3 regions of the Cellulomonas sp. zg-ZUI22 genome follow, and region 3 is predicted to be linked to each of the others. Evidence: riboswitches for the same ligand, from Rfam matches in the RefSeq annotation. Region 3 holds a riboswitch; each other region holds the start of a gene.
What was found. A riboswitch is a leader RNA that binds a small molecule or an ion and turns the genes downstream of it on or off. The one in region 3 is predicted to bind S-adenosylmethionine.
Positions count from the first base shown of each region.

Region 1: linked by a shared signal. The riboswitch ahead of J1G43_RS03145 (hypothetical protein) and the one ahead of J1G43_RS00800 (methylenetetrahydrofolate reductase) in region 3 are both predicted to bind S-adenosylmethionine.
Region 2: linked by a shared signal. The riboswitch ahead of J1G43_RS05035 (aminotransferase class V-fold PLP-dependent enzyme) and the one ahead of J1G43_RS00800 (methylenetetrahydrofolate reductase) in region 3 are both predicted to bind S-adenosylmethionine.

Region 1 is NZ_JAFMUZ010000001.1:681,895-687,281, forward strand. It holds gene J1G43_RS19540 (hypothetical protein) at 62-736, shown strand; gene J1G43_RS03135 (HD domain-containing protein) at 733-1,197, shown strand; gene J1G43_RS03140 (ADP-ribosylglycohydrolase family protein) at 1,276-2,229, shown strand; SAM riboswitch class IV at 2,315-2,427, shown strand; gene J1G43_RS03145 (hypothetical protein) at 2,442-3,119, shown strand; gene J1G43_RS03150 (hypothetical protein) at 3,197-4,432, opposite strand; gene J1G43_RS03155 (hypothetical protein) at 4,588-5,387, opposite strand, start outside.
Region 2 is NZ_JAFMUZ010000001.1:1,110,422-1,115,808, forward strand. It holds gene J1G43_RS05020 (O-succinylhomoserine sulfhydrylase) at 1-587, opposite strand, end outside; gene J1G43_RS05025 (rhodanese-like domain-containing protein) at 611-1,054, opposite strand; SAM riboswitch class I at 1,059-1,156, opposite strand; gene J1G43_RS05030 (GNAT family N-acetyltransferase) at 1,256-1,825, shown strand; SAM riboswitch class IV at 1,882-1,995, shown strand; gene J1G43_RS05035 (aminotransferase class V-fold PLP-dependent enzyme) at 2,031-3,467, shown strand; gene J1G43_RS19555 (GNAT family N-acetyltransferase) at 3,587-4,672, shown strand; gene J1G43_RS05050 (pentapeptide repeat-containing protein) at 4,693-5,298, opposite strand.
Region 3 is NZ_JAFMUZ010000001.1:167,605-172,991, reverse strand. It holds gene metE (5-methyltetrahydropteroyltriglutamate--homocysteine S-methyltransferase) at 1-2,018, opposite strand, end outside; gene J1G43_RS00800 (methylenetetrahydrofolate reductase) at 2,015-3,130, opposite strand; SAM riboswitch class I at 3,195-3,301, opposite strand; gene J1G43_RS00795 (hypothetical protein) at 3,424-3,636, opposite strand; gene J1G43_RS00790 (DNA-3-methyladenine glycosylase I) at 3,688-4,293, opposite strand; gene hrpA (ATP-dependent RNA helicase HrpA) at 4,418-5,387, opposite strand, start outside.

The sequences.
Region 1 (5,387 bases), 510 kb from region 3:
GTCCCGAGGGTGAGGTGTTTCGCCCCGTTCGCGCCGCCGTCCCTCGCTAGGCTCGCGGCTTGTGAGCACCGCAGCCGCACCCCCGGGACGTCGCGCCGGGACGCCTGCGCGCCCGCCGTTCGCCTTCACGCTGCAGGCGCCCGCCGGCTGGCAGACGCTGCGCGGGGACTCGGCCTCGCTCGGCGACGACCTGCTCGCGCTCGTCGCGCGGACCCCGCTGTGGGCGGCGCTGGACGACCGCCGCCGCGGCGGCCTGGGGTACCTGCTGCACGGCGTCGCGCGGGCGAGCGCCGCCAGCGGTGCGCTCGCGACGTTCCTGCACCTGCCGACGGACGTCACCCCGGAGCAGCACGACGAGCCCGACGTCTCGACCATGAGCCTGACCTGGCTGCGCACCGCGCCGGTCCGGGCCGACCTCGACCTCGCGCGGCTCGTGCTGCGGGCGGGGGAGCCCGTCGCCACGGGCCTGGGTCCCGGGCTCCTGGCGACGCGCTCCGAGCAGACCGTCACCGGCGGCGAGCAGCACACCGTCCAGGTGGCCGCACCCGTGCCGGACTCGATCTGGCTGGCGGTGCTCACCGGCACCACCACGGGCGAGCCGCACGTGGCCGCGTTGGAGCAGGCCGTCCGCGCGCTGGCGACGAGCCTCACCGTCGACCGTCCCGCCGCGGGCGCACCTGGTCCGGATCCCGCACCGGATCCCGCCCCCGACCCCGCCCCGGACGGCGCGTCGTGACCGACCTCGTCACCACCGCGCGCCGGATCGCGACCGACGCCCACCGTGGCCAGAGCGACAAGGCCGGTGCGCCTTACATCGGGCACCCGGCGCGCGTGGCCGCGCACGCCGCAGCCGCCGGCGGTGACGAGCGCGTGGTCGCCGCCGCGTGGCTGCACGACGTGGTCGAGGACACCGACGTCACCCCCGACGACCTGCGCGCCGCCGGCATCCCGGACGACGTCGTCGCGGCGGTCGTCGCGGTGAGCAAGGTCGCCGGTGAGCCCCTGGAGGACTACATCGCACGCGTGCGGCGCGACCCGCTGGCCGTGGCCGTCAAGACGGCGGACCTGGCGGACAACACGGACCCCGCCCGGCTCGCGGCCCTGGACGACGCGACCCGGGCGCGACTGGTGGCGAAGTACGCGCGCGTCCGGCAGCTGCTCGCCGGCCCACCCGCCGGGGCAACCGCCGACGGGTGACGCGCAGGCCCTCCGACCAGCGATGTCGGTGCCTCGTGGCACCCTCGGGCACCCGCTGTCCCCGCCCCCGGAGGTCCCATGCCCCTCACCCCTGCCCAGACCGACCGCGCCATCGGCGCCCTGCTCGGCTCCGCCGCGGGCGACGCCCTGGGCGCCGGCTACGAGTTCGGTCCGCCGCTGCCCGACGACCAGCCTGTCCACATGGCCGGGGGCGGCAGCTTCGACTGGGAGCCGGGGGAGTGGACCGACGACACGTCCATGGCCGTGCCGATCGCGCAGGTGCTGGCCGACGGCGGCTCGCTCGCCGACGAGGCGTGCCTCGACCGGATCGTCGCCGCGTGGGCGGAGTGGGCGCTGACCGCCACGGACATCGGGGTGCAGACCAGCACCCTGCTCGACGCCCTGCCGGAGCCCACCGCCGCAGCGGCCCGTCGGCAGTCCGCTGAGCACTATGCCGCCAACCCCCGGCACGCGGGTGGCAACGGCACGCTCATGCGCACCGGCCCCGTGGCGCTCGGGTACCTCGGCGACGGTCGGGAGGAGGCGCTCGCGGCGGCCGCGCGCGCCGTCTCCGACCTCACGCACGGCGACCCCGACGCCGGGGACGCGTGCGTGCTGTGGTCGCTGGCGGTGCGGCACGCGGTGCGCGAGGGCGTCGTCGACCTGACGGCGCAGCTCACGTGGCTCCCGGCGGACCGGCGGGCACGGTGGGCGGCCGTCATCGCCGAGGCGGAGGAGTTGCAGCCGGCGGACTTCGCCAAGAACGGGTGGGTGGTGCAGGCGCTGCAGGGCGCCTGGTCGGCCCTGCACCACGGCGCGGACCTCGTCGACGTCCTGGAGCGCGCCGTGCGCGGGGGACGTGACACCGACACGGTCGCGGCGATCGCCGGTGCGCTCGCCGGTGCGGCGCACGGCGCCGCGGCTGTGCCCGCCGAGTGGCGGCAGAAGCTGCACGGATGGCCGGGCCTCGACGCCGACGACCTGGCCGACCTGGCCGTGCGCGCGGTGGGCGGTGGCCCGGGCGCAGCCTGAGGGAGCCGGGCCGTCAGCTGGTGACGACGGTCTGGATCTCCCCGACGGGCCGGTGATGTCAGCCCTTGCCGCTACCGTGGGCCCCGATCACGAAGCTCGGCCACAAGCCCTCCGGCAGGCCGACTGGCAACCGCGCAGAGCGCACGGTGCCCCCGGAGGAAGATCCGCCCGCGCCGCCGGCACGGGAAGACGCTCGACCTCCGGGAGAACCCGTGTCCGACCTCGCTCTCGATCCCCCCACCCACGTGGTGTGCGTGTCCACCTCACCGGGCCACGTCGTCCAGCCGGAGCTCGTCGCCCGCGCCGTCGCCGCCTCCGGGACGCCCTGGCGGCTCACGGTCGTGGGGCCGCACCGCATCGGCCTCGAGCACGCCTCCGGTGCCACCGCGACCTGGTGGCTGCACGACCACGCACCGTTCGTCGCCCACCTGCGCACCGACGACCCGACCGTGTGGGTGCACGACGACCTCGGGGTGGTGCGCGTGGGGGACCGGTACGTCGCCGTGGCGTCACGCGAGGAGCGGACACCGTGCCTGCGGACGCTGCAGCGACGTCCCGGGCGCACGGTGGCATGGCAGGTCGCCTCGCTGCAGCCCGAGGAGGGCGCCGACGACGGGCGGCCGATCCCGCCGCACACCGCGACGCTCTACCACCTGGACCCGCCGCTGCGGCACGGGCGCGGCCCCGACGCCGCGCCGGTCGACTGGGTGCTCGTGCTGGCCTACCAGTACCGGGGGCGGGGGGTCACGGCGATCCACCACGCCGACGCGACCGGACGGGTCCTGTCCGACGTGCTGCTGCCCGGCAGCACCATCGACGCCGCGGACGACGCCACGGCGCTGAGCGGCATCGGGTACGAGATCGCGCTGCCTCCGGGTCTCGAGGCCTGAGGTGATCGCCGGACGGCGCCGCGCCCCTGGCCCCGGGGCGGCGTCGTCCGGCGGTGCCGGGACGTCCCGGCCGACGATCACCCCGGGACGAGCTGCCCGAGCAGCGCCTCGAGCTCGACCCGTACCGTCGTGATCCGCGTCTGCTCCGCGAGGATCTCCTCATCCGTGGCCCGCAGCGCCTCCGTGCGGGCGGCGAGCTCCGCCTCGTCCCGGGCGAGCAGGGCGCGCGCATCGGCCAGCAGCTCGTCGGCCGGCGCCTGCGGCAGCGTGGTGCCGTCGCGCCACGTCCACGACAGCAGCGACCGCGCGCGCTGGGAGGCCGGCAGCGACGCGAGGCGCGCCTCCTCCTCCTCGATCGTCGCGCGGTACTGCGCGAGCTCGTCGGTGTCCGCGTCGAGCTCCATCGTGGCCCTGACCTGCTCCATCTGACGGCCCTCGAACGTCGCCAGTGCGGACTCGTACTCGGTGGTGAGCTGGTCCAGCTGCTGCTCGAACGCGGTGTGCACCCCCACCAACGACTCCCTGTCGGCGATGAACCGCCCGTACAGCCCCTCGAGCGCCGGGTCGAGCCCACCCGGCTGCCACACCTGCGTGCCGAGGTACGCGAACAGCTCGGTCGCGCGGTTGGCCGGTGTGCCGCCGACGGATCCGGCGAGCTGCTCGTGCAGGTCGTCGGCCGGGTCGATGCCGGCGACGACCGGCTCCAGCGCCGCCAGCGCCGTCGCCTGCTCATCCGCCGTGAGCTCGTTCCACGCGGCGTGCAGCAGCTCGTGCGCGGCGGTCTCGACGACGAACCCGCGCAGGCGGGGGTCCGCCGGCTCGTAGACGACGATGCGCCCACCGGTCTCCAGACCGCCGGCGGCCGTGTGGTAGCAGCCCACCGCGCCACCGCTCTGCCCGGCGGGGGCGTCGCCGCGGTCGCACCGCCCCGTGAACTCCGCCGCACCCAGCAGCTCCGGCTCCGACCGGTACAGCAGGTCGCGCCCCTCGTCGGTGAGGAACATCTCGGTGGCCAGCGCGGCGACCTCGGCGGTCGGCTCCGGCACCCGGCCCGCGACGATGCCGTCGAGGAACGGCGCGTCCACCTCCCGCAGGAAGCCCGGCAGGACGGCCGTGACGACCCACCACCCGCCGAGCGCGAGCGCGACGACCACCGCGAGCCGGCCCAACAGGCTCCGCCGCCGCGGCGGCGGGGGCAGACGGCCGTCGTCCGGGCGCCACGCAGGCGGTGCGACCGTGAACCCGGCCGTCTCGTCGACGACCCACTGCGGCACGCGGCCGGTCGGCGAGCGCGGCAGGTCGTCGGGGGGCACGGTCACAGGTTCACAGATCGGCAGACCGGACGAAGGGATTGAGGGCCGGAGCGGGGCATCCGGTCCACGGTGACCGCTGCCGGAGCCGTTCACCGTGCCGGTGAAGGGCTCTTCCGGTGCGGGCCGGTGGCCTGGCCAGGGTCCTCGCACGGCGGTCAGCAGTCGGGTGGGGTGGGTCGATCGGTGCACAGGTCACCCACCAGCCGGCTGGTCCGTTCCTCCACGGTGAAGGGGGTGGTGGTCGCGGTGGTCGTGGCCGTGCCGTCGACGTCCCGCCAGACGGCGCTGCCGTCGACCTGGTAGCGGCCCGTCCACTCGGCCGTGGACGTGATCGCGGTGGTGCCGGGGTGCTCGTACTCGTGGAACACGTCGTGCTGGGGGTGCGGTCGGCCGGGGGAGGTGGTGCGCAGCGTGTGCCCGTCCCCGAAGTCGTACGTCCAGGAGCGCGGCGTGGCTTCGACGGTGACGCCGTACCCCAGCAGCTCGGTGCGCAGCGTCACGGGCGCGGGGTCGGTGTAGACGATGGTCTCGATGTTCACCAGCACCCACCCACGGTCCGGCTGCAGGGTCAGCGGCGGTGCCGGCAGCGGAAGGCGACGGAAGTCCTCGGCGGTCAGGACGGGCAGGAGGTCGACACCGCATCCGCCGGCGTCGATGTCGGTCCACTCGCCCCAGGGGGAGGCGGCGGTGGCGCGCTCTCGTCGCCACATCGGCATGACGAGGGTGTCTCCCTCCTCGCACTGCACGGACGCGCGCGCGAGGTCGGCACCCGTGGCGCAGCTCCCGTCCTCCATGCCCATGACCCACATCCCGGCGGCCTCGCGGCAGAAGGGTGCCCGTTCGTACTCGAAGAGCCGTTGCTCAGGGGTGACCGACAGGTTTGCGCGCCCCAACTCCTCGGCGCGGGACGCGGAGATGTGAGCCGACTGCTCGGACAGGTGGCCACCGAAGGCGG
Region 2 (5,387 bases), 940 kb from region 3:
TTGTCGACGACGACGGTCGCCCCGGCCGCGTGCGCCAGGCGGCTGACGGCAGCGATGTCGACGAGGTCCTGCATCGGGTTCGACGGCGTCTCGAAGAACACGACGTCCGCGGGCGTCGCGAGGGCCTGCTCCCACTGCTCGGGCACGTGGCCGTCGACGTAGTCGGTCCGCACGCCCCACTTCGCGAGGATCTCGTCGAGGATGACCACCGAGGAGCCGAACAGCGCCCGCGCCGCCACGACCCGGGAGCCGGACCGGACGAGCGCGGCGAGCGCCGTGAAGACGGCGGACATCCCCGTGGCCGTCGCGTAGCACGCCTCCGCGCCCTCGAGCAGCCGCAGCCGCTCCTCGAACGTCGCGACGGTCGGGTTGCCGTAGCGCGAGTACAGGAACCGGTCGACCTCGCCCGCGAACCCGGCCTCGGCCTGCGCGGCGGTGGCGTAGGTGTAGCCCTGCGTGAGGAACACGGCCTCCGACATCTCGCCGAACCCGCTGCGCACCAGCCCGCCGCGCACGGCGAGGGTGTCGGGGCGCAGGGTCCCGCGGTCGAGGCGGTGGTCGTCCCAGTCGCCCGGGCCGGGCGGCAGGTCGGGCGGCAGGTCGGGCGTGCTCACGGCTGGAGCCACGGCAGGCCGGCGGCACGCCAGCCCGTGTGCCCGCGGTGACCGTCGGGGCCGGTCGGGCCCTCGAAGCCCTCCAGGACGTTGTACGCCGGGCCGTAGCCCGCGGCCGTCGCCGCCTGCGCGGCGCCGATCGACCGCTGCCCCGACCGGCACAGGAACACGACGGGGCGCTCGTCGCCCGGCGCGACGCCCGCCGCCGAGAGCTGGTCGAGGAACGCGGCGTTCGGCCGCCCCGAGGGGTAGGAGACCCACTCCACCAGTGCCGCCTGGCGGCCGAGGCCGCGCAGGTCCGGCACGCCGACGTAGCGCCACTCGGCGTCCGTGCGGACGTCGACGAGGACGGCGTCGTCGCGCTCGGCGAGCAGGTCCCAGGCCTCGGTGGGGGTGAGGTCCCCGGCGTACCCGGGTGCGGGACGTGGCTGCACGGTCATGGTCCTCCCATCGTCTCTGGCGGTAGCACCCTCGGCCACGGTCGCCCGTGCGGGTTGCTGCGGCGTCGTCGAGCCAGATCTCTCGGCCGCTCTGGATGGTCGCCGCGATGCTACGCCAGGGTGCGTCGCCACCGGCAGGGCGTCTCACGCACGCCCCGCCGCGGTGCGACGGGGCCGCGGGCCGTGCCAGGGTGGTGCGCGATGGACGCCCCCGAGGACCTCGTGCTGCGACCCGTGACCCCTGATGACGTGCCGGCGCTGACGCGTCTGCTGCACGACGCGTACGCGGACCTCGCCGCGCGCGGCCTGAACTTCACGGGTGCCACCCAGGACGAGGCGACGACCGCCCGGCGCAGCCTCGGTGTGGGCGCCTCGTGGGTGCTGGTCGACGCGGCCGGCGGCCTCGCGGGCACCATCACCGCGACCAGCCCTCCTGGCCGCGGCATCAAGGCGCTCACCGACCTGGCGCTCGAGCCGGACCGCGTCTGGCTCAACCAGCTCGCCGTCCGTCCGGACCTGCGGGCGCGAGGGCTGGCGACGTACCTGTGGGGCGTGCTGCGCGAGTGGTCCCTCGCGCGCGGCATGCGGTCGGTGGGCCTGGACACGGCGGAGCCCGCTGCGCCGCTGCGCGCGATGTACCGGCGGTGGGGCTTCGTCGACGCCGACGTCGTGCAGTGGCCCGGCAAGACGTACCGCAGCGTGGTGATGCTGCACAGCCTGGAGCGCGCGCCGCGAGGTACGGAAGGTGAGACGGCGCGTCTCGCATCCTGAGAGCGGCGGCGTGGTGCCGTTGACATGCCCGCGCCGGGCGGCCGATCCTCGACACAGGTCATGAGCGCCAGCGACAAGCCCCGGCTCGCTGGCCGGCAACCCTCCTCCGCGGTGGGGTGCCCCGGGTGACGACCTGGCCGCGCGCCGTTCGGCGCCGGCAAGCGCGGGGCCCTCGGCGGTCCCCGGACCGTTCCGGAGGAGCACCATGACCACGATCACCGAGCTGTTCGCGTGTGCCGACGAGGCGTCGGGCACCGCGGCCCCCGGACCGCGCAGCGGGGACGCGCCGCTGCTGCCGGTCGTCGGCGCGTCGACCACCGTCCCGCTCGTCGACGGCACCAGCCGCACCTACGCCAACCTCGACTGCGCCGCCAGCGCCCCCGCGCTGGAGTCCGTGGGCGCGCGCGTCGCCGAGGTGCTGCCGCTGTACGCCTCGGTGCACCGCGGCGCCGGCTACCTGTCGCAGGTCTCGACCGCGCTCTACGAGACGTCCCGGCAGTCGATCGCCCGCTTCGTGGGGGCCCGCGAGGACGACGTCGCGATCATCACGCGCAACACCACCGACTCGCTCAACCTGCTCGCCGGCGTCGTGCCGCACGGCGAGGCGGTGCTCGTCCTCGACGTCGAGCACCACGCCAACCTGCTGCCGTGGGTGCAGCACAGCGGGGGCGGGCAGTCCGGGACGGGGCGCGTCGCGACCGTCCTGCCGGTGCAGCCGACGGTCGCGGCCACGCTCGACGCGCTGCGCACCGAGCTCGCACGCCGCCCGTACGCCCTGGTGACCGTGACCGGGGCGTCGAACGTGACGGGGGAGGCGCTGCCGCTGGACCGGGTGGTCGCGCTCGCGCACGGTGCCGGTGCCCGGGTCGCCGTGGACGGTGCGCAGCTGGTGCCGCACCGGGGGTTCTCGCTGGCCGCGACGGACGTCGACTACGTCGCGTTCTCCGGCCACAAGACGTACGCCCCGTTCGGTGCCGGCGCCCTCGTGGGGCGCCGGGACTGGCTCGACACGGGCACGCCGTACCTCGCAGGGGGAGGTGCGGTGCGTGACGTGCGGGCCGACCGGACGGTCTGGCAGCCGGCACCTGCCCGGCACGAGGCCGGGTCGCCCAACGTGCTCGGGGCGATCGCGCTCGCGCAGGCCTGCGACACGCTCGCCGACCTGCCCGCGGGTGCGCTCGAGGCGCACGAGCAGGCGCTGCGGGACCGCCTGGTGCGAGGCCTCGAGCGGCTCGACGGCGTGCGCGTCGCGCGGATCTGGCCGGACTCGACCGACCCGGTGGGCGTCGTGACGTTCACGGTGGCGGACCTGAACCCGGGCCTGGTCGCGGCGTACCTGGCGGCCGAGCACGGCATCGGCGTGCGCGACGGGCGGTTCTGCGCGCACCCGCTGCTCGCGCACCTCGGGGCGTCCCACGGCGCCGTGCGCGCGTCGGTCGGGGTCGGGACGACGGCCGAGCACGTGGACCGGCTCGTCGCCGCGCTCGGCGTGCTGCTGGTGCGCGGGACGCAGGCGGAGTACGAGGTGGTCGACGGCTGCTGGTCCGTCGTCGACGACACGCGCCCGCTCATCGAGGTGCAAGGGCTGGACCACCTGGCCGCGACCGCGGCGGCCGCCTGCGGGCCGGCGCTGGACGACTGAGGCGCACCGACCCGGCCGTCGCGCCGGCGACGCGCGCCCCGCGGCGGGCGACGTCCCACCGTGCGGGACACCCGCGAATCCGCTGGTCGCCCGGTCGGGGCGGGGGGAGGATCGTCCGCGTGCTCCACGACCTGACGCTCGACGGCCACGGTGTGCGCCTCGTCCCCCTCGCCGAGGACCACGCGACGGCGCTCGCGGCCTTCGTCGACGACCGGGTGTGGGCGGGCATGACGTCGCCCACGCCCCGGGGCGTCGACGATCTGCGGGACGTCGTGCGGACGGCCCACGGGACGCCGGCGCGGTACGCGTTCGCGGTGCTCGTGGACGGCGAGGTGGTCGGGTCCACGTCGTTCTACGACGTCGACCTGCGGATGGGACGGCTCGAGGTCGGGCACACGTTCTCCGACCCGCGCGTGTGGGGCACGCACGTGAACCCCGCCTGCAAGCTGCTGCTGATGGCGCACGCCTTCGACACGTGGGACGTCGCGCGCGTCGCCTACCGCGTCGAGGCGCGCAACGCCCGGTCGATCGCGGCGGTCACCCGGCTCGGTGCCCGGCCGGAGGGTCGGCTGCGGGGGCACCGTGTCGCCGCCGACGGGACGCGCCAGGACTCGCTGTACTTCTCGGTGCTCGCGGACGAGTGGCCGGACGTGCGCGCGGGGCTCGAGGAGCGGCTCGCCGGGGACGGGGTGCCCGCCGCGCGCACGTCGGTGCTGCTGCTCGGCGGGCGGTCCGGGGTCGGCAAGTCGACGGTCGCCGCGGCGGTCCACGACCTGCTCGTCGCGCGGGACGTGCCGCACGCCTGGGTCGAGGGTGACGCGCTGGACCTCGCGCACCCGGCGCCGTGGGAGCACGGCGTGGCCGAGGCCAACCTGGCGGACGTCTGGCGTCGCTACCGCGCCCTGGGGTACCGGCGGCTGGTGTACACGAACACCGTCAGCGTGCTGCAGGCCGACGTGCTCGCCGCCGCCGTGGGGGACCGCCCCCACGTGACGTCGGTGCTGCTCACCGGCTCGGACGCGACCGCGCGGGAGCGGCTGGGCCGGCGCGAGCACGGCGCGTCGTACGACGCGCACGTCGCGCGCTCGGACGCCGCCGCGGTGCGGCTGGGCGAGCGGGCCGGCACGGGCGTGCACCGGGTCGCCACCGACGGTCGGACGCCGCAGGACGTCGCCGCGGAGGTGGTCGCGCTCGCGGGCTGGTGAGCCGCGGTGCGGTCGAGGGGTCAGTCCTCGACGACGAGCCCGACGTGGTGGGCGAGCAGAGGTGCCAGGTCCAGCAGCTGGTCGTGGGTGACCTGCGCGCCGCCGAGGCTGCCGACCCCCTCGACGACCCGCAGCCGCGCGCCGCGCAGGTCGCACGCCACCAGGCGTGCCTGGGTCGCGTCGAGGCGGCGCAGGTCGCAGTCGACGACGGTGAGCCGGCGCACGCGCGCGTGGCTCAGGTCCAGGTCACCCAGCGTCACGCCCTCCAGCCGCAGCTCGTCCACCGTGGACTCGCGCAGGTCGAGGTAGTCGATCTTGCCGCCGACGACGTGGACCCGCGTCCACGTGGAGCCGAACGCGGTCAGCGCGCCGACGCGCACGCCCGTCAGCGTCACGTCCCGCCACGTCGAGGACGGTGCGGGCAGCGCACCGGCGCGCACCCCCGTCCAGGTGGTGTCGAGGACCCGCACGCCGTCCATCGTGACCTGGTCGAGGTCGCAGTCCTCGACCTCGCAGTCGAGGAACCTCGCGCGTGACGCGTCGCGGCCGGTCAGGTCCAGCCCGCGGAACGCCAGGCCGTCGAGGTCGGCGTCGGGCTCGAGGTCGTACGCGTCACCGTTCAGCATGGCCCGACCCTCCCACGGACCGCGGACACCCTCGCCCGACGGCCTCCCGGGCGAACGCCGTTGCGCACCGCGGCCCCCAGCCGGCGAGA
Region 3 (5,387 bases):
GAGTAGCACAGGTGCGTGTGGATCTGGGTGTCCGGGCGCACGCCCGCCGTCGAGAGACGGAACGAGCGGACCGACCAGTCGAGGTACGCGGCGTGGTCCTTCTCGCGCAGGGGGAGCAGCTCGCGCAGCGCGGGCTCGTCGACCTGCACGACCGCGATGCCGGCGGCCTCGAGGTCGGCGATCTCGTCGCGCAGCGCCAGGGCGACCTGGTTCGCGGTGTCACCGAGCGGCTGGTCGTCGCGGACGAACGACCACGCCAGGATCGTCACCGGGCCGGTGAGCATGCCCTTCATCGGCTTGGCCGTGAGGGACTGCGCGTACTGCGCCCACGCCACCGTGATGGGTGCGGGCCGCGACACGTCGCCCCACAGGATCGACGGACGCGTGCACCGCGACCCGTACGACTGGACCCAGCCGTTCTGCGTGACGGCGAACCCGTCGAGGTTCTCGGCGAAGTACTGGACCATGTCGTTGCGCTCGGGCTCACCGTGCACCAGCACGTCCAGGCCGATGCGCTCCTGCAGCTCGACGACGCGGCGGATCTCCGCCTTCATCTCGTCCTCGTACTGCCCCGCCGTCAGCTCGCCCTTGCCGAAGGCGGCGCGCGCCTTGCGGATCTCGGGGGTCTGCGGGAACGAGCCGATGGTCGTCGTCGGCAGCGCCGGCAGGTCGAGGCGGGCGGCCTGGGCGGCCTTGCGCTGGTCGAACGGGCCGCGGCGGAACTGCTCGTCGGTCAGGGCGGCGGCACGCTCGCGCACCTCCGGACGCACGACGCCCGGGGCCGTCGCGCGGGAGCGTACCGCGTCGGACGCGGCGAGCAGCTGCTCGTGGATGGCCTCGCGGCCCGCGGTCAGGCCCTCGGCGAGCGTCGCGACCTCGCGGACCTTCTCGTCCGCGAAGGCGAGCCAGGAGACCAGCGTGCGGTCGAGCGCCGGCTCGTCCTCGAGCGTGTGCGGGACGTGGAACAGCGACGTCGACGTGCCGACGGTGACCGCGGCGGCGCCGAGCGTCCCGAGCTGCTCGAGGACCGCGAGCTTGGCGTCGAGGTCGGCGCGCCAGATGTTGTGGCCGTCGATCACCCCGCCGACGAGCGTCTTGCCGGCGAGGCCGGGGACGGTGACGGTCGGCGCGTCGCCGCGGACGAGGTCGAGCGCGAGGCCCTCGACGTCGGTGGCCGCGACGACGGGCAGCGCGGCACCGAGGTCGCCGTACGGGGCGGCGAGCAGGATGGCCGGGCGCTGCGGGCGGGCGAGCTCGGTCGCCAGTGCGCGGTAGGCGCGCGTCGTGGCGTCGGCGAGGACCTCGGCGGAGACGCCGACGGAGTCGGAGACGAGCGCGGGCTCGTCGATCTGCACCCAGGTGGCACCGGCGGCGGCGAGCTCGGCGAGCAGCCGGGCGTACACGGGGAGCAGGTCGTCGAGGCGGTCGATCGGCGAGAAGCCGGCCGGGGCGTCCTCCGTCGGCTTCGCCAGCGCGAGGAAGGTGACGGGACCGACGACCACGGGCCGGGTCAGCACGCCGTCGGCCAGCGCCTCGGCGAACTCCGCGACGGGTCGGTCCGACGCGTAGCGGAACGCGGTGTCCGGGCCGATCTCCGGGACGAGGTAGTGGTAGTTCGTGTCGAACCACTTCGTCATCTCGAGCGGGAGGTCGTCGCCGCGGCCGCGGGCCACGGTCGAGTAGCCGGCCAGGTCGAGGCGGCCGTCGGCGTCCTGCAGGTCGGCGAACCGGGCGGGCACGGCGCCGACCAGCGCGGTCGCGTCCAGCACCTGGTCGTAGAACGAGAACGCGCTGGGGATGGCCGGGGCGTCGGTGGCCAGCCCGAGCTCCGCCAGGCGGGTGCGGGTGCGGCGGCGCAGGTCGGCCGCGACGGCCTCGACCTCGTCGGCCGAGGTCCGGCCGGCCCAGAACGCCTCGAGGGCCTTCTTGAGCTCGCGGCGCGGGCCGATGCGCGGGTAGCCGAGGACGGAGCCTGCGGGGAAGGCCGGGGTCGCCGGCGCGGGCGTGGTGTCGGTCATGACAGGGTTCCTCGCGGTGTCGTCGTGGTCGCGTCGGCGGGGGTGCCGTCGGGCGCGGTGAGGTCGTGGGCGGCGACGGTGCTGCGGCGGCCGCCGACGAGGTCGGCGCCGTCGAGCAGGTCGAGCGCCGCCTCGTGCTTGTTGAAGGTGTAGACGTGGACGCCGGGCGCACCGCCGTCGAGGACCCGGTTGACCAGGTCGACGCCGGCCCGCGTGCCGCGGCGGTGCCGCTCGACGGGGTCGTCGGTGGAGCCGAGCAGGTCGAGGAGACGGTCGGGCACGGGGACGCCCGTGAGCTCCTGGACGCGGTGCAGCCGCGCGGGGTCGGTGGTCGGGATGATGCCCGGCACGATCGGGATCGTGACGCCCGCGGTGCGGGCCTCGGCGACCAGGCCCAGGTAGGCCTCGGCGTCGAAGAAGACCTGCGAGATCGCGAAGTCCGCGCCCGCCTCCTGCTTGGCCAGCAGCGCCTGGACGTCCTGGGCGCGGGTGCCGCCGGTGGCGTGGTTGCCGCGGGGGAACGCCGCGACCGCCACGGACAGCGGGCGGACGCGGGCGCGCACGGCCTGTGCGGCGCTGCGGCCGCACCGGCGGCGCTCGATCTCGCGCAGCAGCTCGACGAGCTCGGCGGCGGTGTGCACGCCCTGCGGGTGCGGCCGCCAGTCCGGCTCGCCCGCGGGCGGGTCGCCGCGCAGCGCGAGGAAGGAGCGCACGCCCTCGTCGAGGAACTCCTCGACGATCGTGGTCACCTCGTCGCGCGAGGTCCCGACGCAGGTCAGGTGGGCGATCGGGTTGAGCGACGTCTCGCGCAGCAGCCGGCGGACGAACGCTCGCGTGGTCTGCCGCGTGTGGCCCGACGCCCCGTAGGTGACCGACACGAAGTCGGGCTCGACGGACTCGAGCTCGCGCACGGTCGCCCAGAGCCGGGGGGCGGCGTCCGGGTTGCGCGGGGGGAACAGCTCGAAGGAGACCGTGGGGCGGTCCAGGGCGCCCGCCGGGTCGGTCCGACGCCGTGCGGCGCGGGAGGGCTCCGGCGCCGCCGACGCCGGCCCGGACGCCGCCGCGGAGCTCGTCGGCGGGGCGGTGGTCGGGATCTCGGCCACGACGCTCATCGCGCCGGACGCGCAGCTGTCGGGTGGGACGCCCCGCACGAGGGGTCGGTGGCACGGTCGCGCACGCTCATCGTCACTCCATCGTTCCTGGCGGAAGCACCCACACCCTCGCGAGGAGGGGGGTTGCTGCGGCGTCGTCGAGCCAGGTCTCTCAGCCGCTCTGGATGGTCGCCGAGGATCGTACGCCTGTGCCCGGATGGCGGACAGCGCTACTCGGAATGTGAGACGCCCTCGTCCGGCCCGCAGGCGTCGCGGGCGGTCGTCGACGGCGGCGCTCGCCGGCCCCCTGCAGGTCAGCGGCGCCGACGCTGCAGGACCGAGCCCTCCCGGCTCGTGCGCTGGTGCGGCAGCCCCGGGGACGAGGTGGGGACCAGGACGGGGACCGCCAGCAGACCGTGCTGGACGGCCTCGAGCACCACGGCGTCCGCGTCGTCCTCGCTCAGCCACGCGTCGTGCGCGGCCCGTACGGCCGCGTACCGCCCGTCGAGCTCCCGATCCTCCGCCATGCGGGCACACTAGCCGCGAGGTGGGCCCGTGCCGAGCCCGTGGGCGCGCTGTCACCCTGGGGGAGTATCGGCGCCCGTCGCGGCGGCCGCCCCCCGCCGCACCACGACGCAGCCCTCGAGGTGGTCGTCCACCACCCCGCACGCCTGCATCGCCGCGTACGCGGTGGTCGGGCCGACGAACCGAAACCCGTGGCTCTTGAGCTCCTTGGCCAGCGCGGCGGAGTCCGGCGTGCTGGACGGCACGTCCGCGAACGTGCGGGGCCGCGGCCGCGGCCCGGGCGCGTACGACCACAGCAGCTCGTCGAGGGTGCGCCCGGACGCGTGCAGCGCGAGCACGGCGCGCGCGTTGGCGACGGTCGCCTCGATCTTGGCGCGGTTGCGCACGATCCCGACGTCGGCGAGCAGCCGCTCGACGTCGTCCTCGCCGAACCGGGCCACCGCCTCGGGGTCGAACCCGGCGAACGCCTCCCGGAAGGCGGGCCGCTTGCGCAGGATCGTGATCCAGGCGAGCCCGGACTGGAACGCCTCGAGGGCGAGGCGCTCGTACAGCGCGTGCTCGTCGTGCACGGGCACGCCCCACTCGTCGTCGTGGTAGGCGGTGTAGAGGGGGTCGCTGCCACCGAAGCAGCGGAACGGCGGCGTGGGTGCTGACGTCATGCCCCGAGTCTGGACCGGCCTCCCGACGGCCCGCGCCCCGCGCGGCGGCGCGGTGGGGACCCGCGCGCGCCGCAGGGCTGTGGGCGGCCGGACGAGCGCCGGGGCCGCCGGCGCACGGGAGCCGTCAGGTCAGGCCGGCGAGGGTCTTGCGGATGCGCGTGGGGCTCACGGGCACCGGCGTGCCGAGCTGCTGGGCGAACAGGCTGACGCGCAGCTCCTCCAGCAGCCAGCGGACGTCGTCGAGCGTCGCGTCGCGGGCCGGGTCGGGGGAGGCGGTCCGTGCGCGCTCGCGGGCGCCCGTGTACAGCTCCTCGACGTCGTGCACCTGCCAGGCCAGGTCGGCGTCGCGGGTGGGGTTCTCCGCGGCCTTGGCCAGGCGGTGCCGCGCGGCGCGCAGGTAGCGGACCAGCTGCGGCAGGCGCTCGGCGCCGACCTCGGAGACGAACCCGTCGTGGACCAGGCGGGCCGACTGCTCCCGCACGTCCTGCGCGGTGGCGAGCAGCGCGAGGCTGTTCGCGCCGCGGACCTCGGCGTCGAGCTCCCGCGACGCGGTGAGCACGGTGACGAGGTCGCCGACCACGCGGTGCACGTCGTCCTCCAGGCCGTCGCGGACGGTCGCGCGCAACGTCGCGTACGCCTCGGCGTCGCGTACGTCCCGTGCCGTCCGCCCGCCCAGGTGGCGGGCCACGAGCCGGTCGATCGACGCGAGCTGCACGTCGGCGACCAGCGCGTCGGTGCTCGGGTACGGCGACGCGGCCAGGGCGAGCGCCTGCGTCCCGCTCCAGCGGCTGGTCACCCGTGCGGTCGCCAGGCCGACGTCGAGCAGCAGCAGCCGGCGCAGACCGCGGCGCGCGGCCGCCTGCGCGACGGCGCCGTCGGCCAGGACGCGCAGCGCGACGCCCGCCCGCGGGCCCGTGCCCTCCTCGACGATCGTCGGGTAGGCACGCACGACGCCGCCGGCGGCGGTGGTCGCCTCGACCACGTCCGGCAGCGGGGCGGGCAGGTCGGGCCAGGTCGTCAGGCCGGTGCGCTCCAGGTCGGGGGTCGGGGCGCCACCGGGGCCGGGGGTCGGTCCGGGACGTCCGGTCGCGCGC